Regions from separate parts of the Massilia forsythiae genome, predicted to be linked through region 1. Evidence: predicted binding sites of a transcription regulator. Region 1 holds the regulator's gene; the other holds the start of a gene.
The links. Region 1 encodes FNR, which switches genes on or off when oxygen is low (the NO sensors DNR and NnrR bind a similar motif). Its sites were predicted from a motif close to TTGATNNNNATCAA; they were not measured.

Region 1 (6,012 bases):
CCACCCACGGCTGGCGCCCGACCTCGGTGGTGATCCAGCCGGCCAGCACCGCCAGCAAGCCCGCCGGCCCCATCCACATGGCCATGCGCAGGAACGGACGCGACGAATACAGCCTCCCCTTCCAGCGCGACCAGGCGCCCCACAGCCCGAGCGCGATCATCAGCAGCCCGAGGCCGACCATGGCGCGGAAGCTCCAGAACACGATCAGCGAATTCGGCCGGTCCTGTCTCGGAAACGCCTTGAGCCCCTTGATCTGCCCGCCCCAGGTGTGCGTGAGGATCCAGCTGCCCACGCGCGGGATGCCGACCGCATACTTCGTTTCCTCGTCCCGCATCGACGGGATGCCGAACAGCAGCAGCGGCAGCGGCGCATCGCCCTCGTTCTGCCAGTGCCCTTCCATGGCGGCGATCTTGGCCGGCTGGTGCTGCAACGTGTTCAGGCCGTGCATGTCGCCCACCAGCGCCTGGACCGGCGCCACCGCCAGCACCATCCACATCGCCATCGAAAACATGGTGCGCACCGCCGGCGCGTCGCGCCCGCGCAGCAGGTGCCATGCCGCGGAGGCGCCGACGAACAGCGCGGTGGAAAGAAAGGCGGCGATCGCCATGTGCGCCAGGCGGTACGGGAACGACGGGTTGAAGACGATGGCCAGCCAGTCCACCGGCACCATGCGCCCGGCCTCGATGGCGTAGCCCTGCGGCGTCTGCATCCAGCTGTTGGCGCCGAGGATCCAGGTGGTCGAGATCAGCGTGCCGAGCGCCACCATGCAGGTGGCCAGGAAGTGCAGGCCGGGGCCGACCTTGGTCCAGCCGAACAGCATCACGCCGAGGAAACCGGCTTCCAGGAAGAACGCGGTCAATACCTCGTAGGCCAGCAGCGGCCCGGTGATGCTGCCGGCGTATTCGGAAAAAAAACTCCAGTTGGTGCCGAACTGGTAGGCCATGACGATGCCCGACACCACGCCCATGCCGAAGTTGACCGCGAAGATGCGCAGCCAGAAGTGGTACAGGTCGACGAACACCTGGCGCCTGGTCTTGAGCCAGCACAGTTCGAGCACGGCCAGGTAGCTGGCCAGGCCGATGGTGATGGCCGGGAACAGGATGTGGAACGACATCGTGAATGCGAACTGGATGCGCGCCAGGTCCAAAGCTTCCAAGCCGAACATGCTCTCTCCGTGGTGGTGGAGTGCGGAATCTAGCATGGATCGCGCGGCGGACGAGCCACGCACGCTTGCATGGCCGGCATGCCGGCACTCTCCCCGACACCCGGCCCATCCCGATTCCGGGTAAGCTTGCAAACCTGACAAAAGGCCGCACGGCCTTTGCCCATCTATTTCCTGGAGTCGTCATGCTTGGTCTCGACTTGCGCACCGCCCGTGTGGTGTGGACCGCGTCGTTCATGTTGTTGCTGATGTATGCCGCGTACGTCGCGCGCGGTACCCTGCTGGTGGTCGTGTTCGCGGTCTTTTTCAGCTACCTGATGTATCCGCTGATCGGCCTGCTGGAACGCACGCTGCCGAAAAAAGTGCCGCAGACCGTGTCGATCGCCCTGGGGTTCGCCATCGTCATCAGCGTGATCGCCATCGCCAGCGCCCTGCTCGGTCCGCGCATCGTCGACCAAGCCACCCACCTCGGCCAGAAGATTCCCGAACTGGTGAAAGACCCGAATGCACTCAACAAGGTCCCGTTGCCGCGCTTCCTGGAATCGTTTCGCCCCCGGATCATCGGCTTTTTGCAGGAACAGTTCCAGGAAGGCTCGGGCACGGTGGTGCCGATCGCCAAGCGCGTCGGCACCACCGTGCTGTACGCGGCCAGCAACCTGATCTATCTGGTGCTGGTGCCGATCCTGAGCTTCCTGCTGATCAAGGAAGGACCGGGCATGCGCACGACGGTCCTGGGCTGGATGACGCCGCGGTATGCGGCGCTGTGGGGCAAGATCACCAACGACCTCAGCTTCACGCTGTCGAAATACGTGCGCGCGCTGCTGCTGCTGTCGCTGTCGACCCTGGTGGCCTACGGCACTGCCTTTTCCCTGATGGGCGTGTCGTATGCACTGGTGCTCGCCGCCGTGGCGGCGGTGCTGGAATTCATCCCCTTCGTGGGACCGCTCGTCGCGCTGGTCGGCAGCGTCGCCATCGCGGCGGTGACCGGCTTCGACAGTCTGCTGTTGCTGTCCGGCTTCATCGTCGGCTACCGCGTGTTCCAGGATTACGTGCTGAATCCCTACCTGATGAGCGAGGGCGTCGAGGTCTCGCCGCTGCTGGTCATCGTCGGTTTGCTGGTCGGGGATGAGATCGGCGGCGTCGCCGGGATTTTCCTGTCGGTGCCCTTGATGGCGGCGGTCAAGATCATCGTCGGACATGCGTGGGCGGCGCACCGCGCGTCGGCCAGGGGGCTTGGACCGGGAAGCACATCGGTGGACGTCGGGGAGCAGCACGCGATGCCGGCTGAGACGCGGGTTGTCGAACGAAAGGGTTAGATGACTGCGTCAGGCAGCATGATCGGGAGGATTACAGAAATGTGCGTCAGGACGGCTGGAGTTGCCCCGAAGCAGACCGTGGCCATTTCAATCTTGGCGATACTTACCCGATAAATCATGAGCGCCATTTGCTGATGTCAGTTTGAATAACTGCGAAGGTCTCAGGATGAAGAAGGAAGGAATATAGTTTCCCGCAACCTGACATCGGCTCGGACTTGTCCGGTGACGTCCAATAGGCCACTACTAGAACCGTTGGCACTCCATCCAGAGCCTGGTGCAGGAAACTTCTGTCTTGATCGGAAAAGCGCGCGCGATCAACGAAGCTCTTCGGTTGTGTGAAAACGTCACTCGCGCAGTTTGCCCAGCCGATTACTTCAGCATGCAAGGGATGGTCTACCGTAGCAAGTGCGGTTTTCGCAACTGATTCACTTACGTTGCTTGTAACGTGCATCTAGCTTATCTCCATGCTCTTGCAATAATTGCCGCAGGGGCGTTTCCGCTCCAATTGGTGAAGGTCTGTTTAGGGTCATAGCAGACATCGAAATAAATTCAGTATAAAAACTGTTACCATCTGAGCAACAAGAAAAATTCGTCAAGCGCGTTCTATCGAATGCAACTCGATGACGTGGCAAAAAGCGGGAGAAATACCACAGCAGCTGGTATTTGTGGCAAGCATCCACCAGGCTGTACATGGCTGTTCGCTCATCACCGGTTCTGGAAAGCTATAATTCCCGGTGTTTACGCTCCTCGAGCTCCCCCAACGTCCACCGAGCGCCCGCCATGACCCACGCCGCCTCCCCTGCCGAACGCTCGCCCGTCCAGACGGACACGCCGTTGAATGTCGGTGCGCTGAAGGTCAGTTGCGCCAACTGCAGCATGCACCAGCTGTGCCTGCCCATGGGCCTGGAAGACGCCGACATCGACCGCCTCGACAAGATCATCGGCCGCCGTCGCCGGCTGGCGCGCGACGAACATCTGTACAAGGCAGGCGACCCGTTCCGCAGCCTGTACGCGGTGCGTTTCGGCCACTTCAAGACCTACCAGATCAACGCCGCCGGCGAGGCGCAGATCACCGGCTTCCAGATGGCCGGCGAGCTGCTGGGCATGGACGCCATCAGCGGCGACCGCCACCATTGCGACGCGGTGGCGCTGGAAGACAGCGAAGTCTGCGAGATCCCGTTCGCCAACCTGGAAGAGATGTTCGGCCAGGTGCCGGCCCTGCTGCGCCACTTCCACCGCATGATGAGCCAGGAAATCACGCGCGAGCAGAACGTGATGCTCTTGCTCGGGAACATGCGCGCCGAGCAGCGCTTCGCCGTGTTCCTGGTGAACCTGGGGGCGCGCTACGCCACGCGCGGCTATTCGGCGACCCGCTTTCAATTGCGGATGTCGCGCGAGGACATCGGCAATTACCTCGGGCTGACCATCGAGAGCATCAGCCGGCTGCTGTCGCGCTTCAGGAAGATGGGACTGCTACAGGTGGACAAGCGCGAAGTCACCTTGCTGGAACCGGCGCGCCTGAAGGCGATGGCGGCCGGCACCGAGCAATGCAGTCCGATGGCCTAGGGTTTAGGGCCTAGCGCGCGTACTGGCACGACTTCACCACGTTCGGCGCCGGATCGCCGAAGGTCGCATTGTTGCAGGCGATGGAACCGGTCGCGGTCTTCGTGACGTACGCGTTGTTGGCGCCGTAGCGCACCTGCGTCGTGCCGGAGAAGCGGCAGACGCCGTTTTCGCTGGCGCAGGTGGTCCAGGTCACAGTCGGCGTGGTGGTCACGGCCGCGACCGCTTCATAGGCGCCGATATCGATGCTGCCCGACACCGTGCGCGTTTCGCTGGAAGCGGCGTGCACGTACTGCGCCGTCGGCGCCAGGGCGAAGCCGCTGGCCGACAAGCCGGGGGCGGAGCCGGCGTCGACGATCAGCGCGCTGGCGATCGGGTGCAGGTCGTAGGCGATGCGGTTGACGAACCCGGGGGCGATGGAGCGGTAGTTGGTCCGGTCCAGCGAACCGGATTGGCTGCTCATCGTGCCGATGCCTGCAAAGATGTTGTTTTGCAGCAGCACCGGCTTGGTCACGCCGGAACCGGGCATGACGAAGGTACCGCCGGACGTGTCGTCGTTCAGGAAGGTGTTGTTGACCACATACAGGTCCTGGCCCGGATTCGTGACGCCCTCCTCGCCGTAGGCGAGCATGGTTTGATTGGCGCTGCCGGCCGGTTGCTCGATCACGTTGCCGATGACGTACGACGTGCCCGCATTCGGCAAGTCGATTTCATAGGATGGCTTGCCGCTGGCCGTGGTGCCGGTCTGACCGTCGGGCGTACTGGAAAAGCGGTTGTAGACGATGGTATTCAGGATCGCGCGCGATTTCAGGTCATGGCCGCCATTCGCATCGTGCGAATAATTGGCGCGGAATGTCAGGCTTGCCACATTGCCGATATAGACATTATGCGTATAACCGGTGCCATTACCGTTATGGCCGAAGTCCGTGGTCTCGATGAGAATATTGCTGGCGGTATTCGCACCGGCCAGGATGCCGTTTTCATTATCGTGAATGAAGCTGCCGCGCAGGGTGAAATTGGTGCCTTCCAGGCGCAGCGCGGCGCCATTCTGGTCCGGCACCTTGGCGCCGAACATCTCGACGTTTTCGATAACCACATTGTTTCCGATGACGACCCAGGTGCCCTTGCCCTGGGCGTTGGCACCCGCGGCGTCGATGCGTGCGCGGCCGTTGACGCCGCGAATCGTCAGGTTGTTCTTGCCGATGGCGCAGACATCGCCGGAATACGTCATGCCGCCGGCGATTTCGATGGTATCGCCCGCCGCGGCGCGGGCAATGGCGGCGCATGGTGCGGCATAGGTCTTGCCGGGTCCGACAGACAGGGTGCTCGCAAAGGATGGCAAGGCGAAGGAAGATGCCAGAATGGCACTCAGGACACGCAGATTCGAGATGGGCATTGTGTGATTGAATAGACTATTAAATAGAGTAAATAACAGTTTCACTGGAAAATGTATTTATCAATCTAAAGTAATTTAATCTAAACAGATGTAACCACATGTAAGCATTCAAAATGACCCAATGATCAATTATGCATGTTTATTTATTATCGGGAATTCTTATTGTCATTTTCAGATAACAGGCTTTATACGAATCATTAAATCTTTTTCCATCAGCACACATCTGATGACGATTCCGCTATGGTGCTCGTGCCATTGCTCGCGCAAGGCCGTAAATCCGGCGCGGCGATAGAAAGGCGTCCCGTTCAACGACGCCGACAGGAACAGACGCGCCAGGCCGGCCTCGCGCGCCATCGCTTCCAGCGCGTCCAGCAGGGCGCGGCCGATGCCGCCGCCCTGGCAGTCGGGGTCGACGAACAAGGCATCGACTTCGCCGGTCTCCAGGTCGAGCGCGCCGAAGCCGGCCAGGCGCTCGCCGCGCCGCATCAGCAGCACGCTGCCGGCAAGCGTCAATTGCGCCAGGCTCGGCGGCGGCGACGCCGCGCTCCAGGCGGCGATCACGGCGGACGGATAGT
Region 2 (6,012 bases), 250 kb from region 1:
AAGATGTCGTCCGGCTGCAGCTGCGCCAGCTGGTCGAGCGTGAGGGCGGCATCGGCCTCGTCCGCGGCCACGGCGCGCCGGCTCGGCTCGATCTTGGCCAGGCGCACCGGCTTGTCGGCGATGGCCGCTTCGACCTGGGCGCGCAGGCCCGGTTCCGGACCGTCCAGCAGCACCCGCACTTCGAGGTAGGGGCGGGCGTGCTCGGGCAGGTCGGGCAGGTCCAGGCTCACCAGTTCGGCGAGCGCTTCCTTCAGCGGGGCCGGCCTGGCCGGCACGCGCAGCAGCGCCACCGCGCGCGGCACCGGCAGCGGCACGATGGCGCGCGCGGCGCCGTCTTCCAGGTCGATGCGCAGCACCTGGTGCTGGTAGCCGACCTCGGCGAACGACAGCGGCAGCGGACTGCCGCTGTAGCGCAGGTGCTCCTGTTTGCCGACGCGCTGGGCCAGGTGCAGGTGGCCGAGGGCGGCGTAGGCGATCGACGGATCGAACATCGACGCCGGCAGCGCCTCGGTGCCGCCGATCACGATGCGGCGCTCGGAATCGGGCGAGGCATCGCCGCCGACCATGTGGCAGTGGCCCATGGCGACGATCGCCTGGCCCGCGGTGCAGCGGGCGCGCGCCAGCGCATAGGCTTGCCGGTAGAGCAGGGCGATGCCCTGCAGGTAGGCGTCGTGGACGCCGCCGGCGCCCGATTCGTCCGCCGCGGCCTGGCCGCCCGCCGCGCCGTCGCCGGCCGCCCCGTCCATATCGGTTGCCGCGCCGGTATCGGCAGGTGCGCCAGGCGCCGGCACGCGCGGCACGTCGCCCGGACGCAGGAACGGGATCGCCACGCACCAGGCCGCGATTGCGCCCGCCTTGTCGGTCAGCGGCACCAGGAAGCGTTCCAGGTCGATCGCGCCATCCGCGCCGCGCGTCACGTGGCCGACCACGCGCGTGCCGTGCGCTTCCAGCAACGGTCCCGGCGCTTCCAGGCGCCCGGCCGAGTCGTGGTTGCCGGCGATGACGACGATGTCGAGCTGCGGCGAGCGGGCGCGCGCCTGCTGCAGGAAGCGGTACAGCTGGCGCTGCGAGGCCGCCGACGGGTTGGCGTTGTCGAAGATGTCGCCGGCGATCAGCAGCGCGTCGATCTCCTCGGCCACGATGGTGTCGAGCAGCCAGTCGAGAAAGCGCTGGTGCTCCCAGGTCCGGTCGAAATTGTGCAGGGTCTGGCCGAGGTGCCAGTCGGAGGTGTGCAGCAGCCGCATGGGATCGATGAGCAGGAGATGCGCCGGGCCGGCGCGGTGGATGAGCCAGGGCGTCCACTATAGCGCAGACCGGGGCGGCGGTGTGCGGGGCGATGGCGTTTCGCCGGGCCCACTACAATCGTCCCATGAGCGAACCGATCCTTTCCATCGGCGCCGCGCGCGCCCTGCACCTGGCGGCCCAGGGCATGCTGCAGGCGCGCCGCGCCCGCGCCACCCCTGGCGACGTGCTGGCCGCGATCCGCCGCATGGGCGTGCTGCAGATCGACACCATCAGCGTGGTGGCGCGCAGTCCTTACCTGGTGCTGTGGAGCCGCCTGGGCGACTACGATCCGTGCTGGCTGGACGCGCTGCTGGAGCAGGGCCGGCTGTTCGAGTACTGGGCGCACGAAGCCTGCTTCATCCCGGTCGAGGATTACGGGCTGTACCGGCACCGCATGATCGATCCCGGCTCGCTCGGCTGGAAATACGCGGGCGCCTGGATGCGCGAGCACCCGGACGAGGTCGAGCGCGTATTGGAGCACATTCGTACCCATGGCCCGGTGCGCTCGGCGGATTTCGTGCGCGAAGATGGCAAGGCCGGCGGCTGGTGGCAATGGAAGCCGCAGAAGCGCGCGCTCGAGGTGCTGTTCACGACCGGCCGGCTGATGATCGCGCGCCGGCAGCAGTTCCAGCGTGTGTACGACCTGGCCGAACGCGTGCTGCCGGGCTGGGACGACGCCGATATGCCGTCGCTGGACGCCGCCCGGCGCGCCCTGGTCCTGCAGGCGGTCAAGGCGCTGGGCGTGGCCAGGGCGGCCTGGATTGCGGACTACCACCGCACCCGGCCGCCGCACACCGATGCGCACGCGCTGGCCGATGCCGGCCTGCTGCTGCGTGTCCGGGTCGAAGGCTGGCGCGATGCGCTGTTCGTGCATCCGGACCATGCCCCGCTGCTGGAACGCGCCGCCGCCGGCGCCTTGACGCCGTCCGTCACCAGTCCGCTGTCGCCGTTCGACCCGATCGTCTGGGACCGGCGCCGCGCGGCCGAGCTGTTCGGCTTCGACTACCGGCTGGAGTGCTACACGCCGGCGCACAAGCGCCGCCACGGTTATTTCACGCTGCCGTTGTTGCGCCGCGGCGCGCTGGTGGGGCGGGTCGACGCCAAGGCGCACCGCAAGCAGGGCGTGTTCGAGCTGAAGGCGCTGGCGCTGGAGCCGGGCGTGCGCACCGGCGGCCGCCTGGCCGGCGACCTGGCCAGCGCCTTCCTGCGCTGCGCACGCTGGCACGCTTGTTCGCAGGTGACCCTGGTGCAGGCCGAGCCGGAAGCCTTCGCCGGGCCGCTGCGGGCGGCATTGGCGGCGCTGGCGCCGCCGCGCGCGTGTTAACGATCGCCGGTGCTGCTGCGCAGCCAGTCGCGCCCGCGCCCATCCATGGCCGCGGCGATGACCTCGGCCGGCAGGCTGTACACGGTGGCCCAGGTGGCGCGGCCGTCGGGCGCGTTGGAGGGAAAGCTGGTGGTCTCGATCGGCCAGTGGTACTTGCGTTTCAGGGTACGCACGATGGCGGCCAGCGTGACGCGGCCGCGCAGTGGTTCGGCGCCGGCCTGGTCGGCATTGGACAGGAGGATCGCGAGTACGGCGCCGCGTGCGGTGCGCGGGCCGGGGAAGATGGGAAGCTTGCTTGGCATGCCCTTATTTTAGCCGGCGCGGCGGATTGGCAACACCTTTACCGATGAGCGATCGGCAAGCCGGCCCAAGTGGCTTGCTGGGTTCCCGGTTTGAGCTAGATCAAATGCCGGATGGGCAAGCAACTTACACTTGGTATTCCTTCAGGCCCGATGACAATAAAACCATTCTTTTGGGCTTGTTCAACACCAACGTTTCCCATCCAGGCTTCCAGGCTGGCCCCACCGTCCGGCGGGAATTCGTTTGGGCAAAAACATCGAGCGGAGACCGAATGCTGACGTCGACTTACACCCTCGTTGCCCTATCCGTCGAACAAAACAAGGTTCGCGCGGCGCTGCACTCGCTGCTGCAAGAATTGCATGTCCTGCCGGGCGATCTCCACACCCTGGCCACCGGCCGCGCGGCGCAGTTGTGCGCCGGCCTGCGCCAGGCCTACGACAGCTGCCACTGGCGCAAGCTGGACAAGTTCCTGGTGCCGGCCCTGCGCCGCCACACCGCCGTCGCCGACGGGCTGCTGCAGGATCTCGAGGAGCTCAGCCGCGCCGCCTGGCAGGCGCTGGACGCGGCCGAAGCCTGCATCGGCGCGGCCGAGCGCGCGGTGCCGCGCGTGCAGTTCTGCGGCGCCGTCGAGCGTTGCGTCGCGGCCCTGCGGCGGCGCCTGGAGCGCGAGGAGCACGAACTGTTTCCGCTGGCGCGCAGCGCGGTGGGCGGCGATGCCTGGTTCGCGATCGCCAACCAGATGCTGGCGCACGACGCCCATGCGCGCGAGCGGCGCGGGACGCCGCGCGGCGGGCGGCTCGCACGCGATCCGGTTGCAGCCGAGGGCGGCCGCCGCCACGCCGCGCTGTCGGCCCTGCATTGAAGCGGCGTCGACGCTCGAACACGGCCATGCCTGCACGCGCCGCCCCCGCGGCGCGAAGCCATCAGGGTTCTTTGCTATGATGGCGATTTTGGAAGTGCGATTTCATCATGTTCGAGTTCCTATTCAAGCGGTCGGGCGACAACAAGTCCGGCGACAAGCCGGCCGGACAGGGCGCGCAGCCAGAGCCGTCCGCCTCCCGGCCGGCCGCCTCCACCGCGCCGCGCGCGCTCCAGGCCGAGCGCCTGGCCCTGGTCCGGGGCGACGAAGCGGCCGCGGTGGAATTCATTCTCCAATGCGAATTTTCCGAACTGCGGCTCACGGCCGCCGAGTCCGTCCATAGTCCCGACGCCCTCGAACGCGTGCATGCGGCGATGCGCAATACCGACCGCCGTGTCGCCAAGCTGATGCAGGCGCGCCTGGATGCGCACCGCCATCGCGAGTCCGAGCACCGGCGCGCCGAGGCCACGCTGGCGCAGGCGCAGGCCCTGCTCGAGGACGCACTGCTGACGCCCAACCATGTTGCCGAACTGGACCGCAAATGGGCGGTCATCGCCGCGCCCGAACTGGCCGACGCCTTCGGCCAGGTACGCACCGCCCTCGGCCGGCGCCTGGAAGACCAGGTGCGCCTGCAGCGCGCCATGATCGACCGCCTGGCGGCGCTGCGCCGGCTCGGGTCGGCCCAGCCGGACGCCGCGCCGAGCGCCGCCGAGCTGGCCGAGCGCCTGGATGCGCTGGCGCGCGAGCAGGGCGAGGCGCTGCAGGCGCCGGAACACGCCTCGCTGCCGCGCGGCCTGGCGGCCGAGTTCGGCGTCGAGCACCAGAAGCTGCAGGCCGGCCTGCATGCGATCGAAGCCGGCCAGTCGGCGCTGGCGGCGCGCGCCGCCTTCCTCGAGGACCGGCAGGCCCGGCCCGCCGCCGAACTCGACGCGGATGCGCTGCGCAAGGAATGGCGCGCGCTGCCGCCGCTGCCGCAGGAACTGGCGCAGGCCTTGTCGCAGGGCCAGGGCGGCGCATTGCAGGATCGCTTCGATGCCTTGCTGGCCAGTGCGCCGCAACCGGAAGCGCGCAAGCCGAAGGAAGCCAGCCCGCCCAGGACCCGGGAGCCGGGAAGCGCGCCGCGCAACAAGGGCGCCGACCAGCACTTCATCGACAACATGGATGCCATGGAAGCCGCCTTGCAGCAGGGTTCTCTGGGCACCGCCGCCGAACTCGACAAGGCGCTCAAGGAAGCGCGCGACAAGGGCATGCGCCTGACGCCGGCCCAGTCCGACCGCCTGGCGCACGTGCGCAGCGAATTCAAGCGCCTGTCCGACTGGGCGCGCTGGGGCGGCAACGTGTCGCGCGAAGAATTGATCAAGGCCGTCGAGGCCTTGACGACCCAGCAGTTGCCGATGAGCGAGCTGGCCAAGAAGGTCGGCAGCATGCGCGAGCGCTGGAAGGCGCTCGACAGCCTGTCCGGCGCCGCGCCAAAGAGCCTGTGGGAGCGCTTCGACGCCGCCTGCAGCGCCGCCTACGCCCCGGCCGCGGCCCATTTCCGCCACCTGGCCGACGAGCGCCACGCCAACGCGGCGCGCGGCGACAAGCTGGTCGAAGAGGCGCGCGCCGAGATCGCGCGCCTGCAATCCGGCGAAGCCGAATGGAAGCACGTGGCCGGCACCGTGCAGCGCCTGCGCCTGGCCTGGAGCCACCTGGGCGCGATCGACCGCAAGGACAAGAAGCGCCTGGACGGCGCCTTCGCCGACGCCCTCAACGTGCTGCAGGCGCCGCTGGAAGAACAGCGCAAGGCCGAGATGGCCGAGCGCGAACAGATCATCGAGCTGGCCGCCGCCATCGATCCGCACGATCGCCACGCGGTGGACACCATGCGCGCGCTGCAGCAGCGCTGGCAGGAACATGCGCGCGCGCTGCCGCTGGAACGCAAGAGCGAGCAGGCGCTGTGGCAGCGCTTCCGCGCGGTGTGCGACGACGTGTTCCAGCGCCGCAAGGACAGCATGCACGAGGCCGACATCGAGCGGCGCGCCCACGAAGCCGCCAAGGAAGCGATCAGCGCGCGCCTGGAGGCGGCGGCGCCGGACGCGACCCCGGCCGGCGCCGGCAAGCTGCTGCGCGAGGCCCAGGCCGAATGGCAGGCGATCGGCCCGGTGCCGCGCGCCCACGAGGCGCGCGTCGAGAAACGCTTCCACGCCGCGCTGGCGCTGGTGCAGCAGCATGCCGACGGCGTGCGCCGCGCCGCCGGCGTGGC

Region 2: the regulator FNR is predicted to act here: its motif matches at 3,001-3,014, upstream of HH212_RS16775 (hemerythrin domain-containing protein).

What each region holds. Positions count from the first base shown of each region.
Region 1 is NZ_CP051685.1:4,148,224-4,154,235, reverse strand. It holds gene HH212_RS17670 (cytochrome ubiquinol oxidase subunit I) at 1-1,165, opposite strand, end outside; gene HH212_RS17665 (AI-2E family transporter) at 1,348-2,478, shown strand; gene HH212_RS17660 (hypothetical protein) at 2,904-3,170, opposite strand; gene fnr (fumarate/nitrate reduction transcriptional regulator Fnr) at 3,259-4,044, shown strand; gene HH212_RS17650 (right-handed parallel beta-helix repeat-containing protein) at 4,055-5,437, opposite strand; gene HH212_RS17645 (GNAT family N-acetyltransferase) at 5,609-6,012, opposite strand, start outside.
Region 2 is NZ_CP051685.1:3,896,053-3,902,064, forward strand. It holds gene HH212_RS16760 (exonuclease SbcCD subunit D C-terminal domain-containing protein) at 1-1,244, opposite strand, end outside; gene HH212_RS16765 (winged helix-turn-helix domain-containing protein) at 1,370-2,608, shown strand; gene HH212_RS16770 (hypothetical protein) at 2,605-2,910, opposite strand; gene HH212_RS16775 (hemerythrin domain-containing protein) at 3,180-3,770, shown strand; gene HH212_RS16780 (DUF349 domain-containing protein) at 3,878-6,012, shown strand, end outside.